Regions from separate parts of the Pseudarthrobacter sp. 902506025 genome, predicted to be linked through region 1. Evidence: riboswitches for the same ligand, from Rfam matches in the RefSeq annotation. Region 1 holds a riboswitch; each other region holds the start of a gene.
The links. Region 1 has a riboswitch for cyclic di-AMP ahead of AB0280_RS19670 (hypothetical protein). Riboswitches for the same ligand answer to the same signal wherever they lie in the genome.

Region 1 (4,370 bases):
GGCCGGGCAGGCTGGGCCGGCGCCTGCTGCGGCTGGCCGCGGCCGGGGCGGCGATGGTGGTTTCCGCGGGCTGGTGGCTCGTGGCCGTGCAGCTGACGCCGGCCGGCATGCGGCCCTACATCGGCGGTTCGCAGGACAACTCCATCCTGGAGCTGACCCTCGGCTACAACGGACTGGGCAGGCTGACGGGCGACGAAACGGGCAGCGTGGGCGGCGGCAACGGCTGGGGCGTTCCCGGCCTGTTCCGGATGTTCAACAACGAGTTCGGTGGCCAGATCGCCTGGCTGCTGCCCTCCGCCCTGATCCTTGCGGCCGGCCTGCTGTGGGTCGGCCGACGGGCACCGCGGACGGATCCGGTGCGCGCGTCCGTGCTGGTCTGGGGCTCCTGGGTGCTGGTGACCGGCCTGGTGTTCAGCTTCATGGCGGGCATCATCCACCCCTACTACGCCGTGGCGCTGGCGCCGGGCATCGCCGGGCTGACCGGCCTGGGCGCAGTCCTGCTGTGGCAGCACAGGCAGCAGGCGGCCGCCGCAATCGTGCTCGCGGCCGCAGTGGCCGCGGCAGCCCTGACGGCGTTCTCCCTGCTCGGCACCACCTCGGCCTACGGCCCCTGGCTGCGCTGGGTGGTCCTTGCAGGCGGGCTGGCCGGGGCAGCAGGAGCGGGCTTCAGCAAGTTCCTGGGCATGCGTTCGGTGCAGCGGGCGACGGCGGCCCTGGCCATCACGGCGTCGCTCGCCGGACCGCTGGCCTACTCCATCTCCACGGCGTCCACAGCGCACAGCGGGGCAATCGTCAGTGCCGGCCCCACGGCCGGCTTCGGCGCTGGGCCGGGCGGTGCTCCCGCCGGCGTCCGGAACAGCCGGAACGGGTCCGGCCCGAACAGCACCGGCGGTTCAAGTATTGCGGGGCAAAGCAACACAAACCCGGGCAGTACGGCACAAGGCAATACGGGGCACGGCTTCCGGCAGCCGAACGCCCAGGGCGGCACGGGCTTCGCGGGTGGCCGCGGGGGTGGCGTGGGTGGCCTCCTGGGTGCGCCCACGCCGTCGGCTGACCTGGTCGCCGCGCTCAAGAGCAGCGCCTCAAGCTACACCTGGGCCGCGGCCGTGGTGGGCTCCAACAACGCCGCGGGTTACCAACTGGCAACGGAACTGCCGGTCATGGCGGTGGGCGGCTTCAACGGCACCGACCCCTCCCCCACGTTGGCGCAGTTCCAGGACCTGGTAGCCCGGGGAGAGATCCATTACTTTATCGGTGGCGGAGCCATGCGCTCCACCACCGGTTCGGACGCTGCCACCCGGATCGCTGAGTGGGTGGCAGCCAATTTCACGTCGCAGATCGTTGGCGGCACTACGGTCTACGAACTGACCGGCCACTAGCGGAGGACGCCCCGGGGACCCGGCCGAATGATGCTCTGGCACGCGAGTGCCCGGGGTGAAGGGTGCCCGGGGCCCGGGCAGTCCATTACGGGGATACTCCCTCCGCAGTCACACAACCCGACGCGCTGCCAGCCGTGACTTCCGTTACCTAAATGTGACTTTCACTTAATCTTCCTGTACCGTCGATTGGGTGCGGTCCCCGTTCGGGCCGCATATCCCGGGTTGACGCCAAGCTCTGCCGCTTCCCCGGATTTCCGATTGAGCAACGGCAGAGGCGGGGGACCCACCGTCCCGGGCAATGAATGCCCTTGGGGTTAAGCCAGTACGTGATTTTTCCGTACGGCCGGATGCCCTCATCCGAACCCGACAGCTAACTCCGCAGGTGTGAGAGGCGATCAATCATGTCCAAAAACACGGCAGAAGCACGCCTGCATGCCAAGGCTAAACATAAGGCCACGCAGCAGGCAAAGAAAAACACCCTCGGCCGCAGGGCCGGAATCCTCGCAGTATCCTGCGCGGTTCTGGTTGGGGTCGGCGCAGCCGGCCAGGCCACCAGCAGCATGGCCCCGGTGTCATCGACCCAGGCAACCCAGGCAGCGTCCGATGCCCAGATGAGCATCGAGAAGAGCGACATCCGCTCCAACCCGGTGGAGAGCCCCGCTCCCGCCGCAATCGCAGTGGCACCGCAGGCGGCGGAGCCCGCTCCCGCGGCCCCGGCACCCGCCGCCCCCGCGCCGGCCGCGCCAGCGCCTGCACCGGCACCGGAACCTGCACCCGAGCCCGCCCCGGCTCCTGAGCCGGCACCCGCCGTCGCGGTCAACGACCCCGCCGGCGCCCAGGCCTACGCCGCCAGCCAGCTGGCCACATTCGGCTGGGGACCGGACCAGATGCAGTGCCTGCAGACCCTGTGGACGAAGGAATCCGACTGGACCACCACGGCCACCAATCCCAGCAGCGGGGCGTACGGAATCGTCCAGTCCCTCCCGGCCGAGAAGATGGCCAGCTCCGGCGCGGACTACCTCACCAACTACCGCACCCAGATCAACTGGGGCCTGGATTACATCAAGAAGAGCTACCAGTCCCCCTGCGGCGCACTGAACTTCCACCTGGCGCACAACTGGTACTAGGCACCTCTCTCCCGCGGCTGCGCGTCGAAGGACCACCCTCCGCGGAGCCTGCCCCGCATTGACCGCGGCCGACGGCGCGTCCCGGCTCTCCGCCGTCGTACGCCTTGGGCAGGGGCACAGCAGAGCATTGCAGCATCACCACTGCCCGCATCCAAACGGATGCGGGCAGTGGTGTTTTAACCCCAGGCTGCCTTAACCCTGGTGGTTTAAGCTGCAGCGCCCTATGGTGCGGACGTTAGGGTCGCGGTGGTTTCGGTTGCGGCGCCTGTGGTTGCGGTGCTTTCGGTTGCGTCCGGCCCGGCGTTCCGCCACGGGATGTACTGGACGGACCACTTGTTGCCGTCCGGATCGGCGAAGTACACGAAGTGGCCCCACGGCAGCACTTCGATATCACTGACGTCCACTCCGTTGTTCTTCAGGTGGTCGTGTGCGGCCTGGATGTCGTCCACCACCAGCTGCAGGTTTGACCCCGTGCCCGGAGGTGCGTCCACCAGCCCCTCCCCCAAACAGATGGAGCAGGCGGATCCGGGCGGCGTCAGCTGCACAAAGCGGATGTCGTCCGAAGGCCGCTCGTCATAGTCGGCGTTGAAGCCCACCCTGTTGACGTAGAAATCCTTGGCGCGGTCGACGTCGGACACGGGGACAAAGACAAGTTCGAGTTTCCAGTCCATCCGCACAGGCTAGCGGCGGTGATCCTGCCGGAAAAGGGGGAAGGCTACCCTGCGATGCCGTACAGGCGGTCGCCTGCATCACCCAGGCCGGGAACGATGTAGGACTTCTCATTGAGCTTCTCGTCGATGGAGGCCAGGACGATGTGCACGTTTGCGTCGCCCAGTTCCTCCTCCAGCTTGGCCAGGCCCTCCGGGGCAGCCAGCAGGCAGATGCAGGTGACGTCGGACGCGCCCCGCTTGAACAGGAACTTGATGGCCTCGCGCAGCGTACCGCCGGTGGCCAGCATGGGGTCCAGGACGAATACCTGGCGGCCGGTCAGGTCCTCCGGCAGGCGCTCCGCGTAGGTGATGATGTCCAGCGTCTCCTCGTCCCGGGCCATGCCCAGGAAGCCAACCTCGGCGGTGGGGACCAGCTTGGTCATGCCCTCCAGCATGCCCAGGCCTGCGCGGAGGATGGGGACTACCAGCGGGGTGGGCTTGGTGAACGCCGTGCCAATGGTGGTGCTGACGGGGGTTTCGATGGTGACGGGCTCCGTGCGGACCTCCCGCGTGGCTTCGTAGGCCAGCAGGGTCACCAGCTCTTCCGTCAGCTGGCGGAAGACCGGCGACGGCGTGTTCTTGTCCCGCAGGACGGTGAGCTTGTGGGCGACCAGAGGGTGGTCAACAACGAGAGTACGCATCCCCCAAAACTATCATCCGGCGGTGTCCTTGTTGTGGCTGCCGTGGGCATGCTCGTTGCCGTCCCCGCCGTGGTGGTGCACTTCCTCTGCCACCACGTCACGGACGATCGGACGGTCGAACGACGGAGCCGCACCGGCGTGCTCCCGCCTGCGGACCAGGTGGAACAGCCTGTGGGCCAGGATCACGACGCCCACCCAGGTGAGGCCCAGCAGCCACCCTGCCATGACGTCCGTCAGCCAGTGGTGGCCTAGGAAGACGCGGCTGAGCCCCATGGCGATGATGAAGAGCGCGCCGGCCGTGATGGCGGTGACGCGCACCAGCATGGTGTTGAACTGGAGGCAGATGAGGTACACCACCAGGCTGATCACCACGGTGGTATTCAGGGTGTGGCCGCTGGGGAAGGAGGGTGAATCCTCGTAGGGGGGCACCGCGTCCGCATGGTCCGGGCGGGTGCGGCCCACCAGTTTCTTGCCAAAGGTGGTGGCCATGATGGAGACCCCCGCCGCACCGCC
Region 2 (4,370 bases), on a different contig from region 1:
GGACGCCGCATGCCGGATGCAGTACGGGGTCCAGGGGCGGGCTTCCAGCCTGCCCTCGGCGATGGGCTCCCCGCAGACGGCGCAGGTGCCATAGGTCCCCGCCGCCAGCCGGGCAAGGGCCGCCTCAATCTGGTCCAGGCCCGCCGAACTCTGTTTCAGGAGCGCGGAGGCCTGTGAGAGTTCGAAGGCGATGGTGGCACCCTCGGGATCGTGCTCGTCGTCGACGTTGGAATCCTGGCGCGCCGAGTTTGCTGCCTCGATGTCCGCCCGCAGCGCCGGCAACAGTGCCAGGCGCCGCGCCCGCTCCTCTTCGAGCAGCGCACGGAACCGTTCGAAATCTGGCATGTTGACAGCCTAACGCGTCAGTCAGTACCAGTTCAGGGATGCGGAGTGGTTCCAGGCCGCGCACGGGGAACCGTAGCGGTCGCGGATGTAGCCCAGGCCCCATTCGATCTGGGTGCGGTAGCTGGTGAGCCAGTCACCGCCGGCGCTGGCGTACTTCCCCGGGGGCAGGGCCTGCGGAATCCCATAGGCTCCGGAATAGGCGTTGGTGGCGGTGGTCAGCCAGTTGGACTCCTTGGTCCACAGCTGGGCCAGGCACAGGAACTGGTCCTGGCCCCACCCGTAGGCGGGCAGGCGTCCGGACGCGTAGCTTTTGGCCCCGGCGGGGTCGTTCACCGCACCGCCGGGAACAGAAGGCACGACGACGGCGGGAGGGCTTGGCGGGGCCGGTGCCGGGTCTTCCGGAGCGGGAGGGCCGGGGTTGCTGACGCCGGGATTGCTGACGGCGCCGGGGGCCGGACCGGGTTGGGCCGGATTGGCCTGGCCAGGGTCGGCAGCGGGTGCGGGCGCCTTTGGCTGCCGGGCTGCCACTGCGGCCGCCCTGGCTGCAGCCTCCGCCTGCCCGCGGGCCTGCTCCTCAGCGGCGGCACGTTTGGCCGCCTGGGCCGCCTCGTAGGCGGCCAGTGCGGCCTGGCCCTGGCGGTACTCACCCTCCATGGCCGCCGTCGTACCTTTCAGGGTGGCGAGCTGGGCGGTCAGCTCGCTGCCGTGCCGCTGCTCCTCTGCGACGCGCCGGGCCAGCGAATCCTGGGCGGAACGTGCGGCGTCCAGTTTTGCTTTCGCTTCCCCGGACAGGCGTTCCCGCTCGCTCCTGGCGGCTTTTTCCTGTTCGGTGAGGGCGGTGGCCGTCTTTTCGGCGGCGGCAGCATTGGCGACCAGGGTGGCAGTCTTGTCGCCCACGAGCTTGACCAGGTTGAGCCCCTGGACGCTGTTGGTTTCCAGGGCGTCCAGCGCGACGAAGAATCCTGCATTGGTACCGCCGGTCTTGTAGGACTGGACGGCCAGGGCACCGATGTCCTTCCGGTGCCGGGCCAGCTCCGCGTTGGCACGGGCAGCGTGGGCGGACAGGGTATCCAGGCGGGAGGTGGCTGCCTGCAGCGCGGCGTCTGCGGCGGCATAGTCGGCGGCCGAGCGCACGGCCATCCCGCCTGCTGCCTCCGAATCCGCCTCAAGGTCCGTCAGGAGTCCATTAATGGTGGCGATTTCTGCGGCTTTTGCCGCTTCGGACGATTTCGCCTCCTGCACGTCCGCCCAGGAGGGATACCCGCCGGGCGGTGGCGGCTCGTCGGCCGCCGCCGGCAGCATGGTGCCTGCGGCCAGGGCAAGGGCCAGGAGGCCTCCCTGCCAAGGGAGCCTCGCGATGGTCACGAACAGGGGCATAGTCCGGAAGCTTACCGCCGGATTCCCGCGCAACGCAGGCTGCTGTTTCCACATTGTTACCGTGCTCAACAGGAAAAGTATCAGCAGAGGTCCGCCCAGGAACGCCCTGGAATGTCCAGACGTTTGCGCAATGCGAGAGAAGAACCTCGTATGTTATCCAAATGTGACAATTGCGATGCACCTGGGTTATGGTCGACTGGTGTCCCTCTCAGACGGGACATTCCCGTCAGCATGCCGAGCCCTGCCGCTGATCATGGGATCCAACCGCTCCAGTTGGCAGGGACGGGGGAACCAAGTTTCCACGGCCATATTGTGGCCTAGGGGTTAAGTCGAATGCGCTTCCGCCTACCGCGGAGCCGCTTCCGGCCGGGTATCTCCAGCCCGAACCCGACAGCTCACCCCGCAGGCATGGGAGAGGCGATCAACCGTGTCAAAAAATTCCATTTCAGCCCGTCACCGCGCGACTCCGGCCCGCTCCATTGTGCTCGAGGGCCTCGCCGTAACAGCAAAATCCCAAGCCCGCTCGCTGGGCCGCCCGGCGCTCGCCGTTGCTGCAGCGTCCGGCATTGCCTTCGGAGTCGGCGCCCCGGCCCATGCAGGTGTATCCGGCCCGGACACCACTGAGCAGACCAGCGTCCAGGCCACCTCGGCACCCGCTGCCCCGGCCGCAGCCCCCGCTGCAGCAGCAGGCAACGTCCACACCGTCGTTTCCGGCGACACCCTTGGCGCCATCGCTTCAGCCTACGGCGTCAGCCTCAATGACGTGCTGTCCGCCAACGGCCTGGGACTGTCCTCGATCATCTACCCGGGCGACCAGATCCAGATTCCGGGCGCAGGCTACACCGCAGCCCCGGCGCCGGCCCCTGCAGCAGCACCCGTGCAGGCCGCAGCCGCCACCGCTCCGGCGAACACCGGCATGAACATGTCTTACGCCTCGGCAACCCCCGTGGCATCAACCACCGGCACCGGCACCGGCGCAGCGATCCTCGCCTCGGCCTACGGCCAGCTGGGCGTCAAGCAGGATTGCACCGCCATGGTCGAGAAGGCGCTGCGTTCCGTCGGCAAGTCCGTGGGCGACCTGGCCCCCACCCAGTTCTTCCAGTACGGCACCGTTGTAGGCGCTCCCGCCCCCGGCGACCTGATCATCACCTCCGGCCACGTGGGCGTTTACGCAGGCAACGGCCAGGTTGTCAGCGGCGGCGTCAACGGCTTCGACACGCAGGTGCACTCCATCAGCTGGCTCGGCGGCTACTCCGCTGTGCGCGTAGCCTAGTCTTCGCACTGTCCGGTGCCCTTGGCGGCCCCGGACGAAGCAGGAGGGTGGCAGCCGGGAATACCGGTTGCCACCCTCCTGTCGTTTTGCCCCCGCGGCCCGCTGCGGTCAGGTGCCGCAGAAGGTCATGTAGCTGCCGAAGTCGTCGGGCGCCCCCTGCAGGTAGCGTTCCAGGCCGGGCCGCTCGGTGAAGGGGGCGCTGACCGCCTCCAGCAGTTGCTGCAGTGGAGCCAGGTTTCCGGCGGTGGCAGCGGACAGCGCCTCTTCCACCAGGTGGTTCCGCGGAATGTAGGCCGGGTTCACGCTGTCCATCAGCTCCGGGTCAGGTTGCAGCGCCTGCCACCGGTCCAGCCAGGCATCGAGGGCGGCCAGGTCGAGGACCATGCCGCGCACGGGACGAAGGTCCCCGCGGGCCGCTTTGCCCAGGTTGCGGAAGAACAGGGTGTAGTCCACGGGTCCGTCCTTAAGAAGGTCGAGGACATCATCCACCAGGGCCCCGGCGCCGTTTTCATCGACGCTGTCCAGTCCCAGCTTGGCCGTCATCCCGCGGGTCCATGCCTGGCTGTAGTGGCCCCGGAAACTGCCCAGGACCTCCACTGCCGGGGCCACGGCCTTCTCCTGGTCCTTGTCAATCAGCGGCAGCATGGCCTCGGCGAGCCGGGCCAGGTTCCATTCGGCCAGGACAGGCTGGTTGGCATAGGCATAGCGTCCGCCGACGTCAATGGAACTGTAAACGGCGGCCGGGTTGAAGGCATCCATGAACGCGCACGGGCCGTAGTCGATGGTTTCCCCGGAGATGGTCATGTTGTCCGTGTTCATGACCCCGTGTACGAAGCCAACGAGCATCCACCGGGCCACCAGCTCCGCCTGGGCGGAGACGACCGCCGCGAACAGCGCAAGGTAGGGGTTGTCGGCATCCGCCGCGTGGGGGTAGTGCCTGCCGATGGCGTGGTCCGCCAGCCGCTTCAGGAGGTCCATATTTTCGGTGGCGCGGGCGTACTGGAAGCTGCCGACGCGCAAATGGCTGCCCGCAACCCGCGCCAGGACGGCACCGGGCAGCATGTCATCGCGCCGGACCTGCCGGCCGGTGGCCACGACGGCGAGTGAACGGGTGGTGGGAATGTGCAGTGCGTGCATGGCCTCACTGACTATGTACTCACGCAGCATGGGCCCGACCACGGCACGGCCGTCCCCCGCGCGGGCGAAGGGCGTTCGCCCCGAACCTTTGAGATGGACGTCCAGGAGGCGGCCGGCCCGGTCAGTGACCTCGCCCAGCAGCAGGGCCCGTCCGTCGCCGAGCAGGGGCGAATACCCGCCAAACTGGTGTCCGGCGTACGCCTGCGCCACGGGTGTGGCACCGGCCGGCACATGGTTT
Region 3 (4,370 bases), on a different contig from region 1:
CGGTTCATATCCAGCATTCAGAACGAGAGTGCGCATGCACTTACCTCTTCACGGCCGCACCCGTCAGGGGCACGAGGGCCGGCTGCCCCCGGCATGTCCGGGCTATGGATCGACATCACAAGAGTAAACAAAGAAATGCAGAATCAGGTAATCGCCGCCCCGGAGCCTAATCGGGTCCGAAGACGGGAAAGGCAAGGGCTCCACTTGAGAAGCCCGCTAAAGCGCAAGGGACCCCCGCCTGGTGGCGGGGGTCCCTTGCCCAATTCGCGGCCTGCGCTGGATCAGGCCGCCACTGGAATGCTTAGTTGACGCGGATGAAGACGGGGCCGGAACCCACGTTCGCGCTGAAGACCACGGTCTGGTTTCCGTTGTAGCCACCGTGGACGGCCATGCCGTTGCCGGCGTACACAGCGATGTGGGCCATGCCCGAGCCGCCGTTGGCGTAGTAGATAAGGTCGCCCGGCTGCGCTTCGGCTGCACTCACGGTGCGGCCCAGGGACAGGTAACCGGCCGGCCAGTCGTGGAAGTGGATGCCCACGGCGGCCAGGGAGTTGGTCACCAGCATGGTGCAGTCCTGCATGACACCGAGCTGCGCGTAGGCTGCGGACAGGATGGCAGCACCCTTGCCGCTGGCCGAAGCCTGGGCTGCAGGGGCGGCCGGAGCGGCAGCCGTGGCAACCTTGGCTGTGACCTTGGGAGCAGCCGGCTGGGCGGCAGGTGCAGCTTCCTGTACCTGAACCTCGGGCTCAGGCTCGGCGACGGGAGCCGGCGTGGTGGTAACGGCAGGCTTCTCGTAGCTGATGGCAATGGTGGAAGCCGCGGAGATCGGGGCGTCGACGACGGATTCAACTTCCATCTGGGATGCGGGAGCGGAATCGCGCTTGACGTTGGTGTCGGCGGCGTTGGCCGCAATGCCGCTGGTCAGGACCAGGCCGGAAGCAGCAGCGATGACAGCAGCCTGGCGGCCCATGCCACCGGCGTTGTCGCTGACAGCTTTGGCAATGACAGAGATCGAGTTGGTTTTGGTGACCTCGGCGCGGTGCCGTGCGGTAGCACGAGTCGTCATCAGTTCTCTCTTTCGTTTTTCCTTCGAACCGCGTGTAGGCAGGCAAAGGGAAGCTGGATGCGCCGGCATCTTGGGGGTACGCCGGCGCATCCCGAACGGGGATGTGGTTTCTAGCGAAAAAGCTTTGGGCAAAGAAATAGCCCTTGGAGCGTGAAGCCCAAGAACTATTTGTTGAGGTGGTAGTACGACGAGGTACCGGTGGCTGCAGGCGAGTGGAGCAGCGTGCCCTGGGAAGGGTTGAGTGCGCTGACCATCATGCCGTTGCCGACGTAGATGCCCACGTGCGCGCCGCCGTTCTGGACCACAAGGTCGCCCGGCTGCGGGGTGGAGGTGGGGGTCATGATGTTCCACGCGTTGGTGCGGGGGATGCTGATGCCGGCCTGGGCGTAGACCCACTGGACGAACCCGGAGCAGTCCCAGCCGGTGACGGGGCTGGTGCCGCCCCAGACGTAGGAGTGGCCGATGCCGGTGTAGGCGATTGCTGCAATACCGGAGGTTGCGGCGGAGACAGTCTCGGCAGCCTTGGCGGCAGGGGCCGCGTCCTGGCCTGCGGTGGCAGCGGCGTCGCGCACGGCCGGGGCGATGGACTGGGGACGCACCGCTTCCACCTTCGGAGCTGCGGTGGTCTTGACGGCGGGACGCTCGAAGGAAACCGTAGCCGTGGGGGCGGCGGTGACGGCGAGGGCCGTCTGGGCCGAACCGGACTCGGTGGATGCGGAGACACCAGCGGTGGTGTCAGCTGCGGTGGCGGGCAGGCCCATGCTCAGGATAAGGCCCGATGCGGCTGCCACAACGGCAGCCTGGCGGCCTACGGTCCCGGCATTTGCACTGACGGCCTTGGACACGGCGTCCAGGGGGTTGGTGCGAACTGTTTGCGCACGGTGGCGCGCAGAATGATGGCGTGAAGACACGAAGGTAGCCTCTCCCAATGCCTGCGAGGTGAGCTGTCGGATTCGGATGGGAGTCACCCGGCCACTCTGCTTCCTGGGAAGCTCATGACTTAACCCCAAGGCCTTCAGGAAATGAAGGCCAAAATTGGTTCCCCCGCCCCTGCCAGACGATGAAATGCGAACGGACCTTGAGCGGTGGCAGAGTTAGGCAATCCACTCAAGAGCGTCAACTTCGGAAAAGTTGACGCGAGTTAGACGGTACAGCAGTTTTGTTTCAATGTCACATTCAGGTCACGGCAGGTCGCTGCGATCTGAGAGTGCACACTCATTCGGTTACAGCCAGCCCATGGGATCGACCACTTCGCCGTTGACCTGGACCTCAAAGTGCAGGTGGCAGCCGGTGGATGCGCCCGTGGTGCCGCTGAGCGCCACGACCTCGCCGCGGGAGACGGTCTGTCCCACCTTGACGTTGAACGACGACAGGTGGTTGTAGGTGGTCTCCAGCCCATTGCCGTGATCGATGACCACCCGGTTCCCACCGCCGTACTGGTGCCAGCCTGCGAAGGTCACGGTGCCGGTCGCGGCCGCCAGGACGGACGTTCCGCACTGCGCCACGAAGTCCTGGCCGCGGTGGAAGTCTCCGGAGCCGCCGGTGATGGGGCTCACCCGGTAGCCAAAGGGCGACGCGGTGGTGAGGGATGCCAGCGGTGCGGCCAGGGTGCCGGCCGAGGCTGCCCGGGTGACGGAGCCGGCGGACTGGGCGCTCAGGAGCTGCTTCAGCTTCCCGTCGGGGTCGGCCTGGGTCACCACTGCCGAACGGCTGAAGTCGATCTGGGCGCCAATATCAGCGGAAATCTGGGGCTGCGGACTGACGGCGGAGGCTGCCAATGGCGCGTTGCCGGCGGCATCGGTGGCCATGACGGGGCTGGTGGCGGGCACCGTGACCGTCAGCACCAGACCGGTGGCGGCCAGGGCGATTCCGGCTTTCTGGCCAATGCCGCTGGCGGCGGCAAACTCCGTCACCTGCCGGAACGGACCCCGGCGGCGGCGCGCGTCACGATGCAGATCGCGGGGGCGCTCCGCTGCGACATCTTCGACAACCCGGGGTGCCGAAGGGGGGCCTGCCGCGCGGCGGCGGCCCCGGGAGGTCTGCATGGTCAAGAAGGGTTCCTCTCTGGAAAAGCCTGCGGAGTTAGCTGTCGGATTCGGGTCAGAGAGATCAAAGACCCGGCCCGTCATGGGCAAGCTTCTGCACAGGGGTATTCCCGGAAGAATCCTTCACTGGAGAGGCTTGCTGCTGACGGACTTCACCCCAAGGCAGTCCCCCGCCGCCAATTGTGGTTCCCCCGCCTCTGCCAGTAACGACTCATGCACCCGATCCGCTGGCAGAGCTCGGCTCCGGATCGGGTAACGCTTAAGTATCAACGATTGGTTCCACTATAGGGCCTTAAGACCCTAGGTAACAATTCCGTTATCTTTGCGTGGAAGCGCTTCGCCGGGGTATGAGGCGCGGCTCAGGGCTGGGTGACGGCGACAAAAACATGCGCGGCAACCTCGGGCGGCAGCTCCAGTGCCCCTTCGATTCCGGACACCCGCACGGAGATGTAATCTCCCACGCGTTCCAGCGCAACGGCGGCGCCGGGCCGGATCCCGCCTTCGTCCAGCTGCGCCAGCAGTTCGGGCTCCACCTGGATGGGTTCGGCCAGCCGGCTGATGGTCACGGCAGAGGCGGGGCCGTAGCCCTTCATGGCCTCCACCAGGCTGATGACCGCGTCGGCGGAGCCGGTGGCCGGCTGTCCGCCCAGGGCGGCGAGGCCGGGGATCGGGTTGCCGTAGGGCGATTCGGTGGGGTGGTCCAGCATCTCGTAGATGCGCCGCTCAACGCGCTCGCTCATGACGTGTTCCCAGCGGCAGGCTTCGTCGTGCACGTAGGCCCAGTCCAAACCGATGACGTCAGCCAGCAGGCGTTCGGCCAGCCGGTGCTTGCGCATGACCTCGGTGGCCCGCTTGCGGCCCGTGTCCGTGAGTTCCAGGTGCCTGTCGCCGGAGACGACGACGAGTCCGTCGCGTTCCATCCTGCCGATGGTCTGGGACACCGTGGGGCCGGAGTGGCGCAGACGCTCGGCGATACGGGCCCGAAGGGCAACGATGTTTTCTTCCTCAAGCTCCAGGATGGTCCTGAGGTACATCTCCGTAGTGTCGATCAGATCCGTCATCCAGCTCAGCTCCTCGAGCGCAGTACCTTGCGTTGTCCCACCGTACCGCTCTGTTCCCGCGAGGTAGTCCGGGGGCTAGCTTAGCCTATTTTGACTTTGTCCGAATAGCTGCCCCCTGCGCAGCCACCCCTGGACGGGACCGTCTCATTGTCTGGACTTTGCCCGCACCGGCTCCCGCACCCACTGCCCTTCAGGCAG

Region 2: another riboswitch for cyclic di-AMP. It lies ahead of AB0280_RS03705 (C40 family peptidase); the one in region 1 lies ahead of AB0280_RS19670 (hypothetical protein).
Region 3: another riboswitch for cyclic di-AMP. It lies ahead of AB0280_RS18735 (C40 family peptidase); the one in region 1 lies ahead of AB0280_RS19670 (hypothetical protein).

The regions. Positions count from the first base shown of each region.
Region 1 covers NZ_JBFBKW010000014.1:12,079-16,448, reverse strand. The annotation lists gene AB0280_RS19675 (ArnT family glycosyltransferase) at 1-1,379, shown strand, start outside; cyclic di-AMP (ydaO/yuaA leader) riboswitch at 1,614-1,775, shown strand; gene AB0280_RS19670 (hypothetical protein) at 1,781-2,506, shown strand; gene AB0280_RS19665 (glyoxalase superfamily protein) at 2,728-3,177, opposite strand; gene upp (uracil phosphoribosyltransferase) at 3,222-3,857, opposite strand; gene AB0280_RS19655 (phosphatase PAP2 family protein) at 3,870-4,370, opposite strand, start outside.
Region 2 covers NZ_JBFBKW010000001.1:819,996-824,365, forward strand. The annotation lists gene AB0280_RS03695 (TraR/DksA family transcriptional regulator) at 1-345, opposite strand, end outside; gene AB0280_RS03700 (coiled-coil domain-containing protein) at 367-1,722, opposite strand; cyclic di-AMP (ydaO/yuaA leader) riboswitch at 1,975-2,146, shown strand; gene AB0280_RS03705 (C40 family peptidase) at 2,150-2,995, shown strand; gene AB0280_RS03710 (protein adenylyltransferase SelO) at 3,104-4,370, opposite strand, start outside.
Region 3 covers NZ_JBFBKW010000012.1:85,665-90,034, forward strand. The annotation lists gene AB0280_RS18725 (HNH endonuclease) at 1-36, opposite strand, end outside; gene AB0280_RS18730 (NlpC/P60 family protein) at 302-1,066, opposite strand; gene AB0280_RS18735 (C40 family peptidase) at 1,231-1,911, opposite strand; cyclic di-AMP (ydaO/yuaA leader) riboswitch at 1,982-2,161, opposite strand; gene AB0280_RS18740 (M23 family metallopeptidase) at 2,290-3,111, opposite strand; cyclic di-AMP (ydaO/yuaA leader) riboswitch at 3,122-3,333, opposite strand; gene AB0280_RS18745 (metal-dependent transcriptional regulator) at 3,471-4,172, opposite strand.